Sphaerisporangium krabiense: one gene and its partner. Each later gene encodes a partner of the first gene's protein in a complex. Links are inferred from orthologs where the notes say so. Each region holds a gene or a part of one and is shown on either strand. Other genes may lie near its edges.

The links.
Region 2: the proteins of nusB (region 1) and rpsJ are in contact, whole or in part, in a solved structure (PDB 3D3B), measured with the Escherichia coli proteins. The link is inferred for Sphaerisporangium krabiense from one-to-one orthologs.

Annotation. Positions count from the first base shown.
Region 1 is NZ_JACHBR010000001.1:5,675,673-5,684,972, forward strand. Bases 6,437-9,300 are described here. They hold nusB (transcription antitermination factor NusB), read left to right. Parts: upstream 6,437-7,595; coding sequence 7,596-8,006; downstream 8,007-9,300. Other genes in these bases: BJ981_RS24905 (M24 family metallopeptidase), read left to right, coding at 6,437-6,980; efp (elongation factor P), read left to right, coding at 7,035-7,595; BJ981_RS24920 (class I SAM-dependent methyltransferase), read left to right, coding at 8,118-8,879; BJ981_RS24925 (DNA polymerase IV), read left to right, coding at 8,936-9,300. In the rest of the region: BJ981_RS24875 (ABC transporter permease), read right to left, coding at 1-474; BJ981_RS24880 (AAA family ATPase), read left to right, coding at 869-1,768; BJ981_RS24885 (vWA domain-containing protein), read left to right, coding at 1,761-2,942; BJ981_RS24890 (XdhC family protein), read left to right, coding at 2,935-4,083; BJ981_RS24895 (nucleotidyltransferase family protein), read left to right, coding at 4,115-4,726; BJ981_RS24900 (LLM class F420-dependent oxidoreductase), read left to right, coding at 4,848-5,888; more of BJ981_RS24905, read left to right, coding at 5,931-6,436. UniProt on the Escherichia coli protein: Part of the processive rRNA transcription and antitermination complex (rrnTAC). The complex forms an RNA-chaperone ring around the RNA exit tunnel of RNA polymerase (RNAP).
Region 2 is NZ_JACHBR010000001.1:745,893-755,290, reverse strand. The notes cover bases 2,857-5,818. They hold rpsJ (30S ribosomal protein S10), read left to right. Parts: upstream 2,857-4,164; coding sequence 4,165-4,473; downstream 4,474-5,818. Other genes in these bases: rplW (50S ribosomal protein L23), read left to right, coding at 5,788-5,818; rplD (50S ribosomal protein L4), read left to right, coding at 5,138-5,788; rplC (50S ribosomal protein L3), read left to right, coding at 4,488-5,141; tuf (elongation factor Tu), read left to right, coding at 2,857-3,896. In the rest of the region: rpsG (30S ribosomal protein S7), read left to right, coding at 1-456; fusA (elongation factor G), read left to right, coding at 547-2,595; more of tuf, read left to right, coding at 2,703-2,856; more of rplW, read left to right, coding at 5,819-6,090; rplB (50S ribosomal protein L2), read left to right, coding at 6,138-6,971; rpsS (30S ribosomal protein S19), read left to right, coding at 6,983-7,261; rplV (50S ribosomal protein L22), read left to right, coding at 7,289-7,657; rpsC (30S ribosomal protein S3), read left to right, coding at 7,657-8,499; rplP (50S ribosomal protein L16), read left to right, coding at 8,502-8,921; rpmC (50S ribosomal protein L29), read left to right, coding at 8,921-9,157; rpsQ (30S ribosomal protein S17), read left to right, coding at 9,150-9,398. UniProt on the Escherichia coli protein: Involved in the binding of tRNA to the ribosomes. Part of the processive rRNA transcription and antitermination complex (rrnTAC). The complex forms an RNA-chaperone ring around the RNA exit tunnel of RNA polymerase (RNAP).

The DNA of each region.
Region 1 (9,300 bases):
CAGGGTGACCTTGGGCGTCTCGCCGATGCCGAACCACAGGATGAACAGCGGGATCAGGCCGAAGAACGGCAGCGCCCGCAGCATCTGCATGATCGGGTCCACGGCGTACTCGCCCGGGCGGCCGAGCCCGGCGACCACGGCGAGCAGCACGCCGGCGATCGCGCCGGCGGCGAAGCCGATGGCGACCCGTTGCAGGGACACCGCGATCGCCGTGGGGAGGACGCCCTCGGCGATCAGGTCGGTGGCGGTGGCGGCGACCGTGCTCGGCGCGGCGAGCAGGCGCTCGGGCAGCAGCCCGGCGCCGCTGGCGATCTGCCAGAGGACGACGACGGCCAGAGGGCTGAGCCATCGCCGCCAGGCCCGGGCGCGGCGCGGGGCACGGGACGCGCGCGGGGGCGGAACGGAGACGGTGGACGGCCCGGCGGCCGGGCCAGGGGCCCGTGCCGCCTGAACGTCCAGTGCGGGGGACGACATCAAGGAACCTCGCAGGGGTTGTTCTCGTGCGGCCTCCTCCCCATAATTGCCGTCATTTCCTACCGGGTCAATAGGGTTTTATGACCGGCCCCAGACGCGCACCGGCAGCCCTCCCGGGTCGTACGGCCCCCGAGCGGACGGGGGCCGCCGCGCGTAGTCTGATGAGGTGTCCGAAGAGGTCTCCGCCGTGGCGTCCGGCACGGTGCCGGATGCGGCACCCGGTACGGTGCCCGATGCGATGCCGGATGCAGGTGCCGATGCGGCTTCCGGCACGGTTCCTGATGCGGTGCCCGATGCGGTGCCGGATGTAGGTTCTGATGCGGCTTCGGGCGCGGTTCCTGATGCGGTGCCCGATGCGGTGCCGGATGCAGCTTCTGATGCGGCTTCCGGCGCGGTGACGGAGCCGGTACGCCGGGCGTCCGAGATCGGCGGCCCGGCCGCGCTCGCCGAGCTCCTCGACGCCCACGCCTATCTGGCCGGCGAGGGGCTGGCCACCGCGTGCTTCCTCGCGCTCAAGATGGGCAGGCCGCTGTTCCTGGAGGGCGAGGCGGGCGTCGGCAAGACCGAGCTGGCCAAGACCCTCGCCGCCGTGCTCGGCGCGCCCCTGATCCGGCTGCAGTGCTACGAGGGCCTGGACGCCGCGCAGGCCCTGTACGACTGGGACTTCGCCCGCCAGCTCCTGCACCTCAAGGCCGCCGAGGCCACGGGCGCCACCGGGGCCGCCGAGGCCGCGCGCCTGGAGGGCGAGCTGTACGACCGCAGGTTCCTCATCGCCCGTCCCCTGCTCAGGGCCCTGGAGACCCGGCCCGCCGTGCTGCTCGTGGACGAGATCGACCGCGCCGACGACGAGTTCGAGGCGTTCCTGCTGGAGGTCCTCTCCGACTTCAGCATCTCCATCCCCGAGCTCGGCACCGTGCGGGCCGCCGAGCCGCCCGTGGTGGTCGTCACCTCCAACCGCACCCGCGACGTCCACGACGCGCTGAAGCGCCGGTGCCTGTACCACTGGCTGGAGCACCCTCCGTTCGAGCGGGAGGTGGCGATACTCCTGCGGCGGCTGCCCGCCTGCACCGAGGCGCTCGCCGCCCAGGTCGCCGCCGCGGCCGGGCGCCTGCGCGCGGCCGGCCTGGTCAAGCCGCCCGGCGTCGCCGAGACCCTCGACTGGACCGGCGCCCTTCTCACGCTCGGCGCGCGCGACCTGGACCCGGGCCTGGCCGCCGCCACGCTCGGCGCCCTGCTGAAGTACCGCGAGGACCAGCAGACCGTCCTGACGAACGGACTGCTCCGCCATGCCTGACCCCGCCCGTCCCCCCTCCGGCGCCCGTCCGGCACCCGGCGGCGGTCCCTTCGGGACGGTCGTCACGAGCCCCGCGCGCACCGGGGACGCGGCCGCCCTGGCCGCGACGGTCACCGGATTCGCCCGCACCCTGCGCGCCGCGGGCGTTCCCGCCGACCACGAGCGCACCCAGGCCATGCTGGACGCCGCCGCCCACCTGGGCGCCGCCGACCGCGCGGCCGTCTACTGGGCCGGCCGCCTCACCATGTGCGCCGGCCCCGACGACCTGCCCCGCTACGACCGCTGCTTCGCCGCCTACTTCGGTGGCGAGCGCCCCGGGCCGGGCCGCCCGGCCCCCGTGGTCACCGTCGTCCGCCACACGATGGCCCTGGACGGCGACGGCCCCTCCGGCGACGCCTCCCGCGAGGCCCTGGCGGCCACGGCGGCCTGGGCCGAGGTGCTCAGGCACCGCGACGTCGCCCGCATGACCCCCGCCGAGCTGGCCGAGGTGCACCGCATGATCGGGCTGCTGCGCGCCCGCAGGGAGCCGCGCCGCTCCCGCCGGTTCGCATCCTCCCCTCGGGGCAGGCTCGACCCGCGCCGCACGATGCGCGAGACCCTGCGCAGGGGCGGCGAGATCGCCCGCCTGCGCCGCAGGTCGCGCCGGGTGCGGCCCCGCCGCGTCGTGCTGCTGGTCGACGTCAGCGGCTCCATGGCCCCCTACGCCGACACGCTGCTGCGGTTCGCCCACGCGCTGGTGCGGTGCGAGCCGCGCGCCACCGAGGTGTTCAGCGTCGGCACCCGGCTCACCCGGATCACCCCCGCGCTGCGCCACCGCGACCCCGGCGCGGCCATGCGCGAGGTCTCGGCCGCCGTCCCCGACTGGCGCGGCGGCACCCGGCTGGGCGAGGAGCTCAAGCGGTTCCTCGACGCCGGCTCCACGGCCAGGGGCGCCATCGTCGTGATCGCCTCGGACGGCTGGGAGCGCGGCGACCCGTCCCTGCTCGGCCGGCAGATGGCCCGGCTGTCCCGCCTCGCCTATCGGGTCGTGTGGGCGAACCCCCACAAAGGGCACGAGGGGTACCAGCCGCTGACCGGCGGCATGCGCGCCGCGCTGCCCTACGTCGGGGCGTTCGTCGCCGGGCACAGCCTGGCCGCCTTCGAGGAGCTCGCGGAAAGGCTGTCGCATGCGTGACGTGCTCTCCCAGATCGTGCGCTGGTGGGAGGCGGGGGAGCGGTTCGGGGTGGCCACCGTCGTGGACACCTTCCGCAGCGCGCCCCGGCCGCCCGGCGCGTCCATGGCCGTCCTCGGGGACGAGGCCGTCGGCAGCGTGTCCGGCGGCTGCGTCGAGGGCGCGGTGTACGAGCTGTCGCGCGAGGTCGCCGCCGGAGGGCGCCCGGTGCTCCAGCGGTACGGGGTCAGCGACGACGACGCCTTCTCGGTCGGGCTCACCTGCGGCGGGATCATCGACATCCTCGTCGAGCCTGTGTCCAAGGACGACTTCCCCGAGCTCGGCGAGATCGCGGCCTCGGTGCGCCGCCACGAGCCGGTGGCCGTCGCCACCGTCCTGCCCGGCCCCCGGCGGCGGGGCGCGCGCCGGGTGGTGTGGCCCGGCCGCGCCTCCGGCTCGCTCGGGCCCGCCCGGCTCGACGCCGCCGTGGACGACGACGCCCGCGGCATGCTCGCCCAGGGGCTCACGTCCGTGCGCAGGTACGGGACGCGCGGCGAGCGGCGTCTGGACGAGCTGCCGGTCTTCGTCCACTCCTTCGCCCCGCCGCCGCGCATGCTCGTCTTCGGGGCCATCGACTTCGCCGCCGCCGTCGCCAGGATCGGCAGGTTCCTCGGCTACCACGTCGTGGTGTGCGACGCCCGCCCGGTGTTCGCCACGGCCAAGCGCTTCCCCGAGGCGGACGAGGTCGTCGTCAAGTGGCCGCACGACTACCTCTCCACCGCCCACGTCGACGCCCGCACGGTGATCTGCGTGCTCACCCACGACCCGAAGTTCGACGTCCCCCTGCTGGAGGTCGCGCTGCGCACCGAGGCCGGGTACGTCGGCGCGATGGGGTCGCGCCGCACCCACGAGGACCGCCTGGCCCGGCTGCGCGAGGCGGGCCTCACCGCGGACGAGCTGGCCCGGCTGCGCTCCCCGATCGGGCTGGACCTCGGGGCGCGCACCCCTGAGGAGACCGCCGTGTCCATCGCCGCCGAGCTGATACAGCTCCGCTGGGGCGGCTCGGGCCGCGCGCTCAGCGACACCACCGGCCGCATCCACGGCCCGGCGGACGGCGGGCACGACACGGGCGCGACCGGTCCCGGCACGCGGGGCGGCGGATGAGCATGGCAGATCCCGGCACGGGGGGCGGCGGATGAGCGGGCCGTGCGCCGGGCTGTTGCTGGCCGCGGGGGCGGGGACGCGGCTCGGCACGCCCAAGGCGCTGCTGGAGTTCCAGGGGGAGCGGCTGGCCGACCGCGGGGCGCGCCTGCTGCGCGAGGGCGGCTGCCATCCGGTCGTCGTGGTGCTCGGCGCGGCCGAGGTGCGGGTCGGCGGGGCCGTCGCCGTCCGCAATCCCGACTGGCGCACCGGCATGGCGTCCTCGCTGCGCGCCGGGCTCGACGCGCTCCCGCCCGCCGCGGACGCGGTCGTGGTGGCCCTGGCCGACCAGCCGCTGGTCCGCGCCGAGGCCGTGCGCCGGCTGATCGTGGCGCGGGCGGCGGGCGCGGCGGTGGCGGTCGCCACCTACGGCGGCGCGCCGCGCAACCCGGTGCTGATCGGCCGCGAGCACTTCGGCGAGGTCCTGAGGCTCGCCGCCGGGGACGCGGGCGCGCGCCCCTTCCTGCGCGCCCATCCCGAACTGGTCACGCCCGTGCCCTGCGACGACGCCGGGGACCCGGCCGACATCGACACCGTGGCCGACCTGGAGCGCCTCACCGCCGTGCCGCGGCCGCCGGTCGCGCCGGACGGCCGCGACCGGCCCTGAGGGGCGGCAGCGGCGGCCGGGCGGGAGACGCCGCGCGCGCCGGGCTTTCCCGCCGCCGGGGGACTCGGTAGCCTGTCCGTGACTGGAACATCATTCGGTTTCTTTGGCGAGGGGACTCGACATGCGCGTGGGCATGGCGCTCAACTACGCGGGTGGCTTCAAGGAGACGGTGGCCGAGCTGGCGGACTACGAGAGCGCCGGGCTCGACATCGTCTTCGTCGCCGAGGCCTACGGCTTCGACGCCGTGAGCCAGATGGGCTACATCGCCGCCCGCACCCGGCGCGTCCAGATCGCCTCGGGCATCCTGCCGATCTACTCGCGCACCCCCTCCCTGCTCGCCATGACCGCCGCCGGCATGGACTACGTCTCCGACGGCCGCTTCGTGCTCGGCCTCGGCGCCTCCGGGCCGCAGGTCGTCGAGGGCTTCCACGGCGTGCCCTACACCGCGCCGCTCGGCCGCACCCGCGAGGTGATCGAGATCTGCCGCAAGGTCTGGCGGCGCGAGCGGCTCACCTACGAGGGCGCGCACTACACGCTGCCGCTGCCCCCCGGCCAGGGCACCGGGCTCGGCAAGCCGCTCAAGCTGATCAACCACCCGGTGCGCCCGCGCATCCCCATCGTGCTCGCCGCCATCGGCCCGAAGAACGTCGAGCTGACCGCCGAGCTGGCCGAGGGCTGGGAGCCGATCTTCTACGTCCCCGAGAAGGCCGCCGAGGTGTGGGGCCCGTCGCTGAAGGCGGGCACGGCCCGGCGCTCAGGCGACCTCGGCGAGCTGGACGTCATCGCCCAGGCCGCCCTCGCCATCGGCGAGGACGCGGGGGACCTGCTCGAGCTCGGCCGCCCCATGGCCGCGCTCTACATCGGCGGCATGGGCGCCAGGGGCAGGAACTTCTACAACGACCTGGCCCGCCGCTACGGCTACGAGAAGGAGGCCCGGCTCATCCAGGACCTCTACCTGGACGGCAAGAAGGACGAGGCCGCGGCGGCGGTGCCGAGAGAGCTACTGGAGAAGATGTCGCTCGTCGGCCCCGAGGGCTTCGTCAGGGAACGCGTCGCCGCGCTGAAGGAGTCCGGGGTCACCACGCTCAACGTCGCCCCGCTCGCCGCCACCCACGAGGAGCGCGTCCGGCTCGTCGAGAAGATCCGCGACATCGCCGCCTGATCCCCGGCGGGATATGACGGGCGAGGCCGTACAGTCTCGGACATGACCGCCATTCACCACACGCGGCGCACCCGGCTCGCCGCGCTGCTGGCCGGGCACGACGTGGACGCCCTGCTGGTCACCCGCGGCGTCAACGTGCGCTACCTGACCGGGCTGGCCAGCTCGAACGCCGCGGTGCTCGTGCGGGCGGACGCCTCGGCCGTCCTCGCCACCGACTCCCGGTACATCGAGACCGCGCGCCGCCACTGCGCCGGCGTCGAGGTCGTCGAGCGGCGCGACGTGGCCGGCTCCCTGGCCGGGATGGCCGCCCGGCCCGGCATCGAGGCGCACGACATGTCAGTGGCCCTGTACCGGCGCCTCGGCGGCGACCTCGTCCCCCTGGACCGGCCGGTGGAGGCGCTGCGGGTGGTCAAGGACGAGAGCGAGATCGACGCGCTGCGCGTCGCCTGCGAGCTGACCGACCAGGCGTTCGCCGACGTCCTGCCCGCGATCGCGCCCGGCACGACCGAGCGGGAGCTGGCCCGCGCGCTGGAGGCCCGCATGGGCGAGCTCGGCGCCGACCGGCCCGCCTTCGACACCATCGTGGCGAGCGGCCCCAACGGCTCGGTGCCCCACCACGCGCCCACCGCTCGTCCCATCGAGCGCGGCGACCTGGTCACCATGGACTTCGGCGCCCTGTACCAGGGCTACCACGCCGACATGACCCGGACGGTCGCCGTGGGCGAGCCCGCCGCCTGGCAGCGCGACCTGTACGAGCTGGTCCTGCGCGCGCAGCGCGCCGGGCGCGAGGCCCTGGCCCCCGGCGCGGACATCGCCGAGGTGGACGGGGCGGCGCGCGGGCTCATCGAGGCGGCCGGGCACGGCGAGCACTTCGGGCACGGGCTCGGCCACGGCGTCGGCCTGGAGATCCACGAGGATCCGTTCCTGCGTTCCACGGGTGCCGGTAGACTTGAGGATCGAGTTCCGATCACCGTCGAGCCCGGTGTCTACCTGCCGGGCAGGGGCGGCGTCCGGATCGAGGACACTCTCGTCACGCGTGCCGGCGGCCCGGAACTCCTCACCCGGACGACCAAGGAACTGCTGGTCCTGTGACGGGCGGGAAAGCGGCCGAGCTCAGCGTGACCATCACGACGCAGGAGATTACGAGTGGCGACGACCAACGACCTCAAGACCGGCCTTGTGCTCAGGCTCGACGGCGGCGAGCTGTGGAGCGTGGTGGAGTTCCAGCACGTCAAGCCCGGTAAGGGCGGCGCCTTCGTCCGCACCAAGCTGAAGAACGTGCTCTCGGGCAAGGTCGTGGACAAGACCTTCAACGCGGGCGTCAAGGTCGAGGTGGCCAACGTCGACAAGCGCGAGATGCAGTTCTCCTACCTCGACGGCGACGAGTTCGTGTTCATGGACACCGAGACCTACGACATGCTGAACGTCCCGCGTCCCACGGTCGGCGACGCGGCCAACTACCTGCTGGAGAACGGCCTCGCCACGGTGGCGATCAACGACGGCAACGTCCTGTACGTCGAGCTTCCCGCCGCCGTCGAGCTGACCATCGCCCAGACCGAGCCGGGTCTGCAGGGCGACCGCTCCACCGGCGGCACCAAGCCCGCCACGCTGGAGACCGGCGCCGAGATCAAGGTCCCTCTCTTCATCACCACGGGTGAGAAGGTCAAGGTCGACACTCGCACCGGCGAGTACCTCGGCCGGGCCTGAGTGTCCGCGCGGGGAAAGGCGCGCAGGCGCGCACTGGACATCCTCTTCGAGGCGGAACTGCGGAGCGAGCGGGCGACCAAGGTGCTCGCCGAGCGCGTCGAGCGGGCCGAGCCGCCGGTCAACGAGTACACCTCGGCCCTGGTCGAGGGCGTGGACCGGCACCGCGCCCGCGTCGACGAGCTGATCTCCACCTACTCCGAGGGCTGGACCCTCGACCGCATGCCCGCCGTGGACCGCAACCTGCTGCGCGCCGGCACCTACGAACTGCTGTGGATGCCCGACGTCCCGGAGGCCGTGGTCATCAGCGAGTGGGTGCACCTGGCCTCCGAGCTCTCCACCGACGAGTCGCCGCAGTTCGTCAACGGCCTGCTGGCCCGGTTCAAGCAGCTCAAGCCGTCCCTCGTCCTGTAGGGCGCGCCGCCTCCCGCGCGTGGGGGGCCGTCGGCCGCGGGTAGGCTGGGCCCCTACCGACGTCCCCGATCGAGGTTCCGATCGGCGTCCTCGCGAGGAGGCGAGCTGAACGTGCCCACCGAAGGCCCCACACGCCAGGCGGCCGCCACCCCGGCGGTGCGCACCGCCGTGGTCTGGGAGGCCCTGCGCGCCGCGCTCGCCGGACTGGCGGACGCGACCGGGCGCGAGCGGCTCGACATCGTCGACGCCGGGGGCGGCACGGGCGGCTTCGCCGTGCCGCTGGCCGGGCTCGGCCACGCCGTCACCGTGGTGGACCCCAGCCCCGACTCCCTGGCCGCCCTGGAGCGCCGGGCCGCCGAGGCGGGGGTGGCGGTCAAGGGCATCCAGGGCGACACCGCCGACCTGCGCCACGTGCTGGACCCCGGCTGCGCCGACCTGGTGCTGTGCCACAGCGTCCTCGAGTACGTCGAGGACCCCGCCGGGGCGCTGGCCGCCGTCGCGGGCCTGCTGCGGCCGGGCGGGCTGATCAGCGTCCTCGCGGCCAACCCGGTCGCGACCGCGATCCACCGTTCGCTCGCCGGCCACTTCGACGAGGCGCGCCAGGCCCTGTCCGACCCCTCGGGCCGCTGGGGCGACCAGGACCCGACGCCGCGCAGGTTCGGCGGCGCGGCGCTGGCCGGCCTGCTGTCGGCCGCGGGGTTCGCGCCCGGCGAGGTCAGGGGCGTGCGCGTCTTCGCCGACCTGGTGCCGGGCCGCCTGCTCGACGGCGAGCCCGGCGCGGCCCGCGCGCTGGTGGCGCTGGAGCAGGCCGCCGCCGCCCACCCCGTGCTGCGCGACATCGCCACCCAGCTCCACGTCCTCGCCCGGCGCTGACCACGTCACGGCGTGCCGCCCGGCGGCTAGAACGCGTGTTCGGGTAGGATCGAGGTGTGTCGCGCAAGCAGGTTCTGCGGCCCGAGCCGGGGCGGAGGCGCCCCCCGGCCCAGGCGCCGCCGGCCGACGACACCGGGTGCCCGATCCTGCACGTCGACATGGACGCCTTCTACGCCAGCGTCGAGCTGCTGGAGCGTCCCGAGCTCAAGGGCACCCCGGTGATCATCGGTGCGGCGGGCGCCCGCGGCGTGGTGCTCAGCGCCACCTACGAGGCCAGACGGTTCGGCGTCCACTCGGCGATGCCGATGACCCGCGCCCGCCGCCTCTGCCCGCAGGCCGTGGTGATCCCGCCGAGCCACGGCAAGTACTCCGAGGTCTCCAAGAGCGTGATGGAGATCTTCTACGCGGTCACCCCCGAGGT
Region 2 (9,398 bases), 4.9 Mb from region 1 along the record:
CCCGCCGGGCGCCGACAGCTGGTCGCAGACCCGGTGTTCAACTCGCCGCTCGTCACCGCGCTCATCAACAAGGTGCTGCTGAGCGGCAAGCGGTCGCTCGCTCAGAAGATCGTCTACGACGCCCTCGAGGGCTGCAGGGACAAGTCGGGCAACGACCCGGTCGTCACCCTCAAGCGAGCGCTGGACAACGTCAAGCCCACCCTTGAGGTGCGCAGCCGCCGTGTCGGTGGCGCCACCTACCAGGTGCCGGTGGAGGTGCGCGCCGCGCGCAGCACCACGCTGGCCCTCCGCTGGCTGGTGCAGTACTCCCGCGCCCGCCGCGAGAAGACCATGACCGAGCGGCTGATGAACGAGCTGCTCGACGCGAGCAACGGCCTCGGCGCGAGCGTGAAGCGGCGCGAGGACACCCACAAGATGGCCGAGTCCAACAAGGCCTTCGCCCACTACCGCTGGTAACACCGGCGGCGACGACGAGACGACGAGGACGCGAGAGAAGTGGCCACATCGACCGCTCTTGACCTGGCCAGGGTCCGCAACATCGGGATCATGGCCCATATCGACGCGGGCAAAACCACTACGACCGAGCGCATCCTGTTCTACACCGGCATCAACTACAAGATCGGTGAAGTCCACGAGGGCGCAGCCACCATGGACTGGATGGAGCAGGAGCAGGAGCGCGGCATCACCATCACCTCCGCCGCGACCACCTGTAGTTGGCTTGATCACACGATCAACATCATCGACACTCCCGGCCACGTCGACTTCACCGTCGAGGTCGAGCGCTCCCTGCGCGTCCTCGACGGCGCCGTCGCCGTCTTCGACGCCGTCGCCGGCGTCGAGCCCCAGTCCGAGACGGTCTGGCGGCAGGCGGACCGCTACGGCGTCCCGCGCATCTGCTTCGTCAACAAGATGGACCGCGTCGGCGCCGAGTTCCACCGCTGCGTCGACATGATCGTGTCGCGCCTGGGCGCCACGCCGCTGGTCATCCAGCTTCCGTGGGGCGTCGAGGCCGACTTCAAGGGCGTCATCGACCTGGTGAAGATGAAGGGCCTGCTCTGGAGCGCCGAGGCGGCCAAGGGCGAGATGTACGACACCGTCGACATCCCGGCCGACCACGCCGAGGTGGCCCGCGAGTGGCGCGACAAGCTCATCGAGACCGTGGCCGAGAACGACGACGAGCTCATGGAGCTCTACCTGGAGGGCGTCGAGCCCACCGAGGAGCAGCTCGTCGCCGCCATCCGCCGCACGACGCTGTCCAGCGCGCTCAACCCGGTCCTGTGCGGCACCGCGTTCAAGAACAAGGGCGTCCAGCCCCTGCTCGACGCGATCGTCGCCTACCTCCCGGCCCCGACCGACATCCCCGCCTTCAAGGGGCACGCGGTCGGCAACGAGGAGCAGGAGATCGAGCGGCACGCGGACCCGAACGAGCCGTTCGCCGCCCTGGCCTTCAAGATCATGAGCGACCAGCACCTGGGCAAGCTCACCTACATCCGCATCTACTCGGGCACGCTCGAGACCGGCACCGCGGTGATCAACTCGGTGAAGGGCAAGAAGGAGCGGATCGGCAAGATCTACCAGATGCACGCCAACAAGCGCGAGGAGCGCTCGTCGGCGATCGCCGGTCAGATCGTCGCCGTCATGGGCCTGAAGGACACCACCACCGGTGACACCCTCTCCGACCCGACCAACCAGGTCGTCCTGGAGTCGATGAACTTCCCCGCCCCGGTCATCAACGTGGCCATCGAGCCCAAGACCAAGGGCGACCAGGAGAAGCTCGGCACCGCGATCCAGCGCCTGGCCGAGGAGGACCCCTCCTTCCAGGTTCGCAGGGACGAGGAGACCGGCCAGACGGTCATCTGGGGTATGGGCGAGCTCCACCTGGAGATCCTCGTCGACCGGATGCGCCGCGAGTTCAAGGTCGAGGCCAACGTCGGCCGCCCGCAGGTCGCCTACCGCGAGACCATCCGCCGCAAGGTGGAGAAGGTCGACTACACGCACAAGAAGCAGACCGGTGGTTCCGGCCAGTTCGCGCGCGTGATCATCGACCTGGAGCCGCTGGGCGAGGGCAACGACGGCTACGAGTTCGCGAACAAGGTCACCGGTGGCCGCATCCCCAGGGAGTACATCCCCTCGGTGGACGCGGGCGCGCAGGAGGCCGCGGAGTTCGGCGTTCTGGCCGGCTACCCGATGGTGGGTGTGAAGGTCACCCTCCAGGACGGTACCTACCACGAGGTCGACTCCTCCGAAATGGCTTTCAAGATCGCCGGTTCGATGGCCTTCAAGGAGGCCGCGCGCCGCGCCGACGCCGTGATCCTTGAGCCCATGATGTCCGTCGAGGTCACCACGCCCGAGGACTACATGGGTGACGTCATCGGCGACCTCAACGGGCGCCGCGGGCAGATCCAGGCGATGGAGGACCGTACCGGGGCCAAGGTGATCCAGGCCCTGGTCCCGCTGTCAGAGATGTTCGGCTACGTGGGCGACCTGCGCAGCAAGACCCAGGGCCGGGCTGTCTACAGCATGCAGTTCAACTCCTATGCGGAGGTGCCCCCGGGCATCGCCAAGGAGATCGTCGCGAAGGCTCGGGGCGAATAGGTCCGAGACCCCGACGGCCCGGGGGGCGAGCGATCGCCCTCCCGGGCATCGGGCTCCGAGCCCGAGTGAGTAGCAAGTCACGTCAGAATCTCTAAGGAGACAGAGCAGTGGCCAAGGCCAAGTTCGAGCGGACCAAGCCGCACGTGAACATCGGCACCATTGGGCACATCGACCACGGCAAGACCACTCTGACCGCGGCGATCACCAAGGTGCTCCACGACCGTTTCCCTCACCTCAATGAGGCGACCCCGTTCGACAAGATCGACAAGGCGCCCGAGGAGAAGGCTCGCGGTATCACCATCTCCATCGCGCACGTCGAGTACCAGACCGAGAAGCGCCACTACGCCCACGTGGACTGCCCCGGTCACGCCGACTACGTGAAGAACATGATCACCGGTGCCGCGCAGATGGACGGCGCCATCCTCGTGGTCGCCGCCACCGACGGCCCGATGCCGCAGACGAAGGAGCACGTCCTCCTGGCCCGCCAGGTCGGCGTCCCCTACATCGTCGTCGCGCTGAACAAGGCCGACATGGTCGATGACGAGGAGATCCTGGAGCTCGTCGAGCTCGAGGTCCGCGAGCTGCTGTCCGCTCAGGAGTTCCCGGGCGACGACCTGCCGGTCGTCCGCGTCTCGGCGCTGAAGGCGCTCGAGGGCGACGAGAAGTGGGGCGACTCGATCATCGAGCTCATGAACGCCGTGGACGACAACGTCCCCGAGCCCGTTCGTGACACCGAGAAGCCGTTCCTCATGCCGATCGAGGACGTGTTCTCGATCACCGGCCGCGGCACCGTCGTGACCGGTCGTATCGAGCGCGGCATCGTCAAGGTCAACGAGACCGTCGACATCATCGGCATCAAGGACAAGAGCACCACGACCACCGTCACCGGTGTCGAGATGTTCCGCAAGCTCCTCGACGAGGGACGCGCCGGCGACAACGTCGGTCTGCTCCTTCGTGGCATCAAGCGCGAGGACGTCGAGCGCGGCCAGTGCATCATCAAGCCGGGCACGACCACCCCGCACACGGAGTTCGAGGCGCAGGTCTACATCCTGTCGAAGGACGAGGGCGGCCGCCACACGCCGTTCTTCAACAACTACCGCCCGCAGTTCTACTTCCGCACCACGGACGTCACGGGCGTCGTCACCCTGCCCGAGGGCACCGAGATGGTCATGCCCGGTGACAACACCGAGATGACCGTCCAGCTCATCCAGCCCATCGCGATGGAGGACGGCCTCAAGTTCGCCATCCGCGAGGGTGGACGGACCGTCGGCGCGGGCCGGGTCACGAAGATCATCAAGTAGCACGACCGCGGGTCGGCGGTCGGGGCCGGAGCAGTCCGGGCCCGACCGCCGCACCACGACGGGGCCGCGAGGCCCCCGAGCCCGCGGCGAGCTCCGAGCCCGATCCAGGCCCGTGATCTCGCAGTCGTCTCGGACGGAGACGACCGAGTCGACTGCAAGATCACGGAATGACGAGGCGGGTCACGGGGCGCGAGCCACGGGAACCTGACAGCGGCACAAGGCCGCACGAAACTTTTGCAGGACGACAGCGAAGGACACCGAGGCCACTATGGCGGGACAGAAGATCCGCATCCGGCTTAAGGCCTATGACCACGAGGTCATCGATAGCTCGGCCAAGAAGATCGTCGAGACGGTGACGCGGACTGGCGCCAAGGTCGCGGGCCCGGTGCCGTTGCCGACCGAGAAGAACGTGTACTGCGTCATCCGCTCGCCGCACAAGTACAAGGACAGCCGTGAGCACTTCGAAATGCGCACGCACAAGCGGCTGATTGACATCATCGATCCGACGCCGAAGACGGTCGACTCGCTCATGCGGCTCGACCTCCCGGCCGGCGTCGACATCTCGATCAAGCTCTGAGGGAACGCACTGACATGGCTAAGCAGATCAAGGGCGTCCTGGGCAAGAAGCTCGGCATGACCCAGGTCTTCGACGAGGGGAACCGGATCGTCCCGGTCACCGTCGTCGAGGCCGGTCCGTGCGTGGTGACCCGCGTCCGCAGTGAGGAAAAGGACGGCTACTCCGCTGTTCAGCTCGGCTACGGGCAGGTAGACCCGCGCAAGGTCAACAAGCCCCTGGGTGACTACCTGCGCAAGCACGACATCACCCCGCGCCGCTACTTCGTCGAGGTCCGCACCACCGACGCCTCCGAGTACACCCTCGGCCAGGAGATCACGGCCGAGACCTTCGAGGCCGGTCAGTTCGTGGACGTCACCGGCAAGAGCAAGGGCAAGGGCTTCGCCGGCGTCATGAAGCGGCACGGCTTCCGCGGTCTCGGCGCCTCGCACGGCACCCAGCGCAAGCACCGTTCGCCCGGCTCCATCGGTGGCTGCGCCACCCCGGGCCGCGTCTTCAAGGGCCTGCGCATGGCGGGCCGCATGGGCAACACCCGCGTCACGATCCAGAACCTCAAGGTTCACGCCGTGGACGCCGAGAAGGGCCTCATCCTGCTCAAGGGTGCGGTTCCCGGCGCCAACGGGAGCCTGGTGCTGATTCGCACCGCCGCCAAGAAGGGGGCCGAGAAGTGAGCACGACCATCGACGTCCTCGACGCGGCCGGCGCGAAGACCGGCACCGTCGACCTGCCGGAGGATGTCTTCGGCGCCAAGGTCAACATCCCGCTGATCCACCAGGTCGTCGTCGCCCAGCTGGCCGCGCGCCGCCAGGGCACCCACAAGACGAAGACCCGTGGCGAGGTCAGCGGTGGTGGCAAGAAGCCGTACCGGCAGAAGGGCACCGGCCGCGCCCGTCAGGGCTCGACCCGCGCGCCGCAGTTCGCCGGCGGTGGCACCGTCCACGGCCCGCAGCCGCGCGACTACTCGCAGCGGACGCCCAAGAAGATGAAGGCCGCCGCCCTGCGCGGCGCCCTCAGCGACCGGGCGAGCGGCGGCCGGGTGTACATCGTCGACGGCCTGGTCACGGGGGAGACCCCGAAGACCAAGGCGGCGATCGAGGCCCTGCGCACCATCACCAAGGCGCGCAGCGTCCTGGTCGTGGTCGACGCCGACGACGAGCTCACCTGGCTGAGCCTGCGCAACGCGCCGGAGGTCCACCTGCTGGACGCCGGCCAGCTGAACACCTATGACGTGCTCTGCTACGACGACCTGGTCTTCACCCGTGAGGCCTACGACCAGGTCGTGGCGCGGCTGGGCAACGGCGGGAAGGAAGACGCCTGATGCAGAAGATCGCCGACCCGCGCGACATCATCATCAAGCCGATCGTCTCCGAGAAGAGCTACGGCCTGATCGATGAGCACAACAAGTACACGTTCCTGGTGCGCAAGACGGCCAACAAGACCCAGGTCAAGATCGCTATCGAGCAGATCTTCGGCGTCAAGGTCACGAGCGTGAACACGATCAACAGGCAGGGCAAGCGCAAGCGCACGAGGTTCGGCTACGGCCAGCGTCCGAGCACCAAGCGGGCGATCGTGAGCCTGGTGGAAGGCGACCGGATCGACATCTTCGGTCAGATCGGCTGATCACCACCGCTTTGCCAAGCAACACCGACGAAGGATGAACGAAAAAGATGGGCATCCGTAAATACAAGCCGACGACGCCGGGCCGGCGCGGCGCGAGCGTCTCGGACTTCGCCGAGATCACGCGCAGCACGCCCGAGAAGTCGCTGCTTGCCCCCCTGCACAGCAAGGGCGGCCGTAACGTCCATGGGCGTGTGACCGCGCGTCACCAGGGCGGCGGGCACAAGCGCGCCTACCGCATCATCGACTTCCGGCGCCACGACAAGGACGGCATCCCGGCCAAGGTCGCGCACATCGAGTACGACCCGAACCGGACCTCGCGCATCGCGCTCCTGCACTACGCGGACGGCGAGAAGCGCTACATCCTCGCTCCCACCGGGATCAAGCAGGGCGACCGCATCGAGAACGGCCCCGCGGCCGACATCAAGCCGGGCAACTGCCTGCCGCTGCGCAACATCCCGACCGGTACCTTCATCCACGCCGTGGAGCTGAAGCCGGGCGGCGGGGCGAAGCTCGGCCGGTCCGCCGGCGCGCAGATCCAGCTGCTGGCCAAGGAAGGGCAGATGGCCACGCTGCGCATGCCCTCCGGCGAGATGCGCCAGGTCGACGTGCGCTGCCGCGCCTCGGTCGGCCAGGTCGGCAACGCCGAGCAGGCCAACATCAGCATCGGCAAGGCCGGTCGTAACCGCTGGAAGGGCAAGCGCCCGACCGTCCGCGGTGTCGCCATGAACCCGGTCGACCACCCGCACGGCGGTGGTGAGGGCAAGACCTCCGGTGGCCGCCACCCGGTGAACCCCAAGGGCAAGCCCGAGGGCCGTACCCGTCAGGCCAACAAGGCCAGCGACCGCCTGATCATCCGTCGGCGGAGCAAGAAGAAGCGGTAGGAGCAGCCTAAATGCCACGTAGCCTTAAGAAGGGTCCTTTCGTTGACGACCACCTGATGAAGAAGGTGGACACGCAGAACGAGAAGGGCACCAAGAACGTCATCAAGACGTGGTCGCGGCGCTCCATGATCGTGCCGGACATGCTGGGTCACACGATCGCCGTTCACGACGGGCGCAAGCACGTCCCGGTGTTCGTCACCGAGTCGATGATCGGCCACAAGCTGGGCGAGTTCGCGCCGACGCGGACCTTCCGCAGCCACGTCAAGGAAGACCGGCGTAGCCGGCGGTAAGCGCCTTTCAGAAACGAGGAGTAAGCGATGGAAGCCAGGGCTCAGGCGCGGTTCGTCCGCGTCACGCCCCAGAAGGCCCGCCGCGTGGTGGACCTTATTCGCGGGCTGCCCGCTTCGGAGGCGCAGGCCGTGCTGCAGTTCGCCACCCAGGCGGCGAGCGAGCCGATCTACAAGGTGCTGTCGAGCGCGATGGCGAACGCCGAGCACAACTTCAAGCTCGATCGCGAGTCGCTGGTCGTGAGCCGGGCGTGGGTCGACGAGGGCCCGACGCTGAAGCGGTTCCGTCCCCGTGCCCAGGGCCGTGCCTATCGGATCAACAAGCGGACGAGCCACATCACCGTGATCGTCGAAGCCCGGCCCGAGCGCCAGGGCAAGCCGAAGGGAAGGACCCGCTAGTGGGCCAGAAGGTTAACCCGCACGGGTTCCGCCTCGGCATCACGACCGACTTCAAGAGCCGGTGGTACGCCGACAAGCTGTACAAGTCCTACGTCGCCGAGGACGTGTCGATCCGCCGCATGCTGCAGAAGGGCATGGAGCGGGCCGGCATCTCCAAGGTCGAGATCGAGCGGACCACCGACCGCGTCCAGGTCGACATCCACACCGCGCGGCCGGGCATCGTCATCGGCCGCCGCGGCGCCGAGGCGGACCGCATCCGTGGCGACCTCGAGAAGCTGACCAAGAAGCAGGTCCAGCTCAACATCCTTGAGGTCAAGAACCCCGAGGTCGACGCTCAGCTCGTCGCCCAGGGCGTGGCCGAGCAGCTCTCCAGCCGGGTCTCCTTCCGGCGGGCGATGCGCAAGGCCATGCAGTCGGCGATGAAGAGCGGCGCCAAGGGCATCCGTGTCCAGTGCTCCGGCCGTCTCGGCGGCGCCGAGATGTCGCGCTCGGAGTTCTACCGCGAGGGCCGCGTGCCGCTGCACACCCTTCGCGCGGACATCGACTACGGCTTCTACGAGGCCCGCACCACCTTCGGCCGCATCGGCGTGAAGGTGTGGATCTACAAGGGCGAGGCCCCGACCAGCCGCGCGGAGCGCGAGGCGGCGGCCGCCGGCGCGCGCGCCGGCCAGCGTCGCGACCGCACCGACCGGCCGCAGCGCGGCCGTGGCGCGGGCGGCGGCGGCCGTGGCCGTGACGGCGCGGGCCGCGGTGGCCGCGGCGGGGCCAAGACCGAGAGCACCGCGCCCGCTGGGGCGCCCGAGAGTGGCCCGGCGGAGCAGCCGGGTGCTGAAGGGAGCTGACCATGCTGATCCCGCGCAGGGTCAAGCACCGTAAGCAGCACCGGCCTGACCGCAGCGGAGCCGCCAAGGGCGGCACCAGGGTCGTGTTCGGCGAGTTCGGCATCCAGGCGCTTGAGCACCACTACGTGACCAACCGCCAGATCGAGGCCGCGCGTATCGCCATGACCCGGCACATCCGCCGTGGCGGCAAGGTGTGGATCAACATCTACCCGGACCGTCCCCTGACGAAGAAGCCCGCCGAGACCCGCATGGGTTCCGGTAAGGGTTCGCCGGAGTGGTGGATCGCCAACGTCAAGCCCGGCCGCGTCATGTTCGAGCTGTCCGGCGTCAGCGAGCCGGTCGCCCGCGAGGCCCTGCGCCGCGCGATGCACAAGCTCCCGATGAAGTGCCGGTTCGTCAAGCGTGAAGTGGGTGAGGCGTGATGGCTAAGGGCCTGACCGCCGGTGAGCTGCGGACTTCTGACCAGGAAGAGCTGGTCCAGAAGCTGAAGGAAGCCAAGGAGGAGCTGTTCAACCTCCGCTTCCAGGCGGCGACCGGTCAGTTGGAGAGCCACGGGCGGCTGCGCGCCGTCCGGCGCGAGATCGCCCGTATCTACACCGTGATGCGCGAGCGCGAGCTCGGCATCATCACGGTCGAGAAGGAGCCGAGCGATGGCTGAGACCACCGAGACCAGCACCGAGACCGCCCAGGCGCGGAACTACCGCAAGACCCGCGAGGGTCTGGTCGTCAGCGACAAGATGGACAAGACCGTCGTCGTCGCCGTCGAGGACCGCGTCAAGCACCCGCTGTACGGCAAGGTCATCCGCCGTACGACCAAGTACAAGGCCCACGACGAGGCCAACACCGCCGGCGTCGGCGACCGCGTCCTTCTGATGGAGACCCGGCCGCTGTCCGCCACC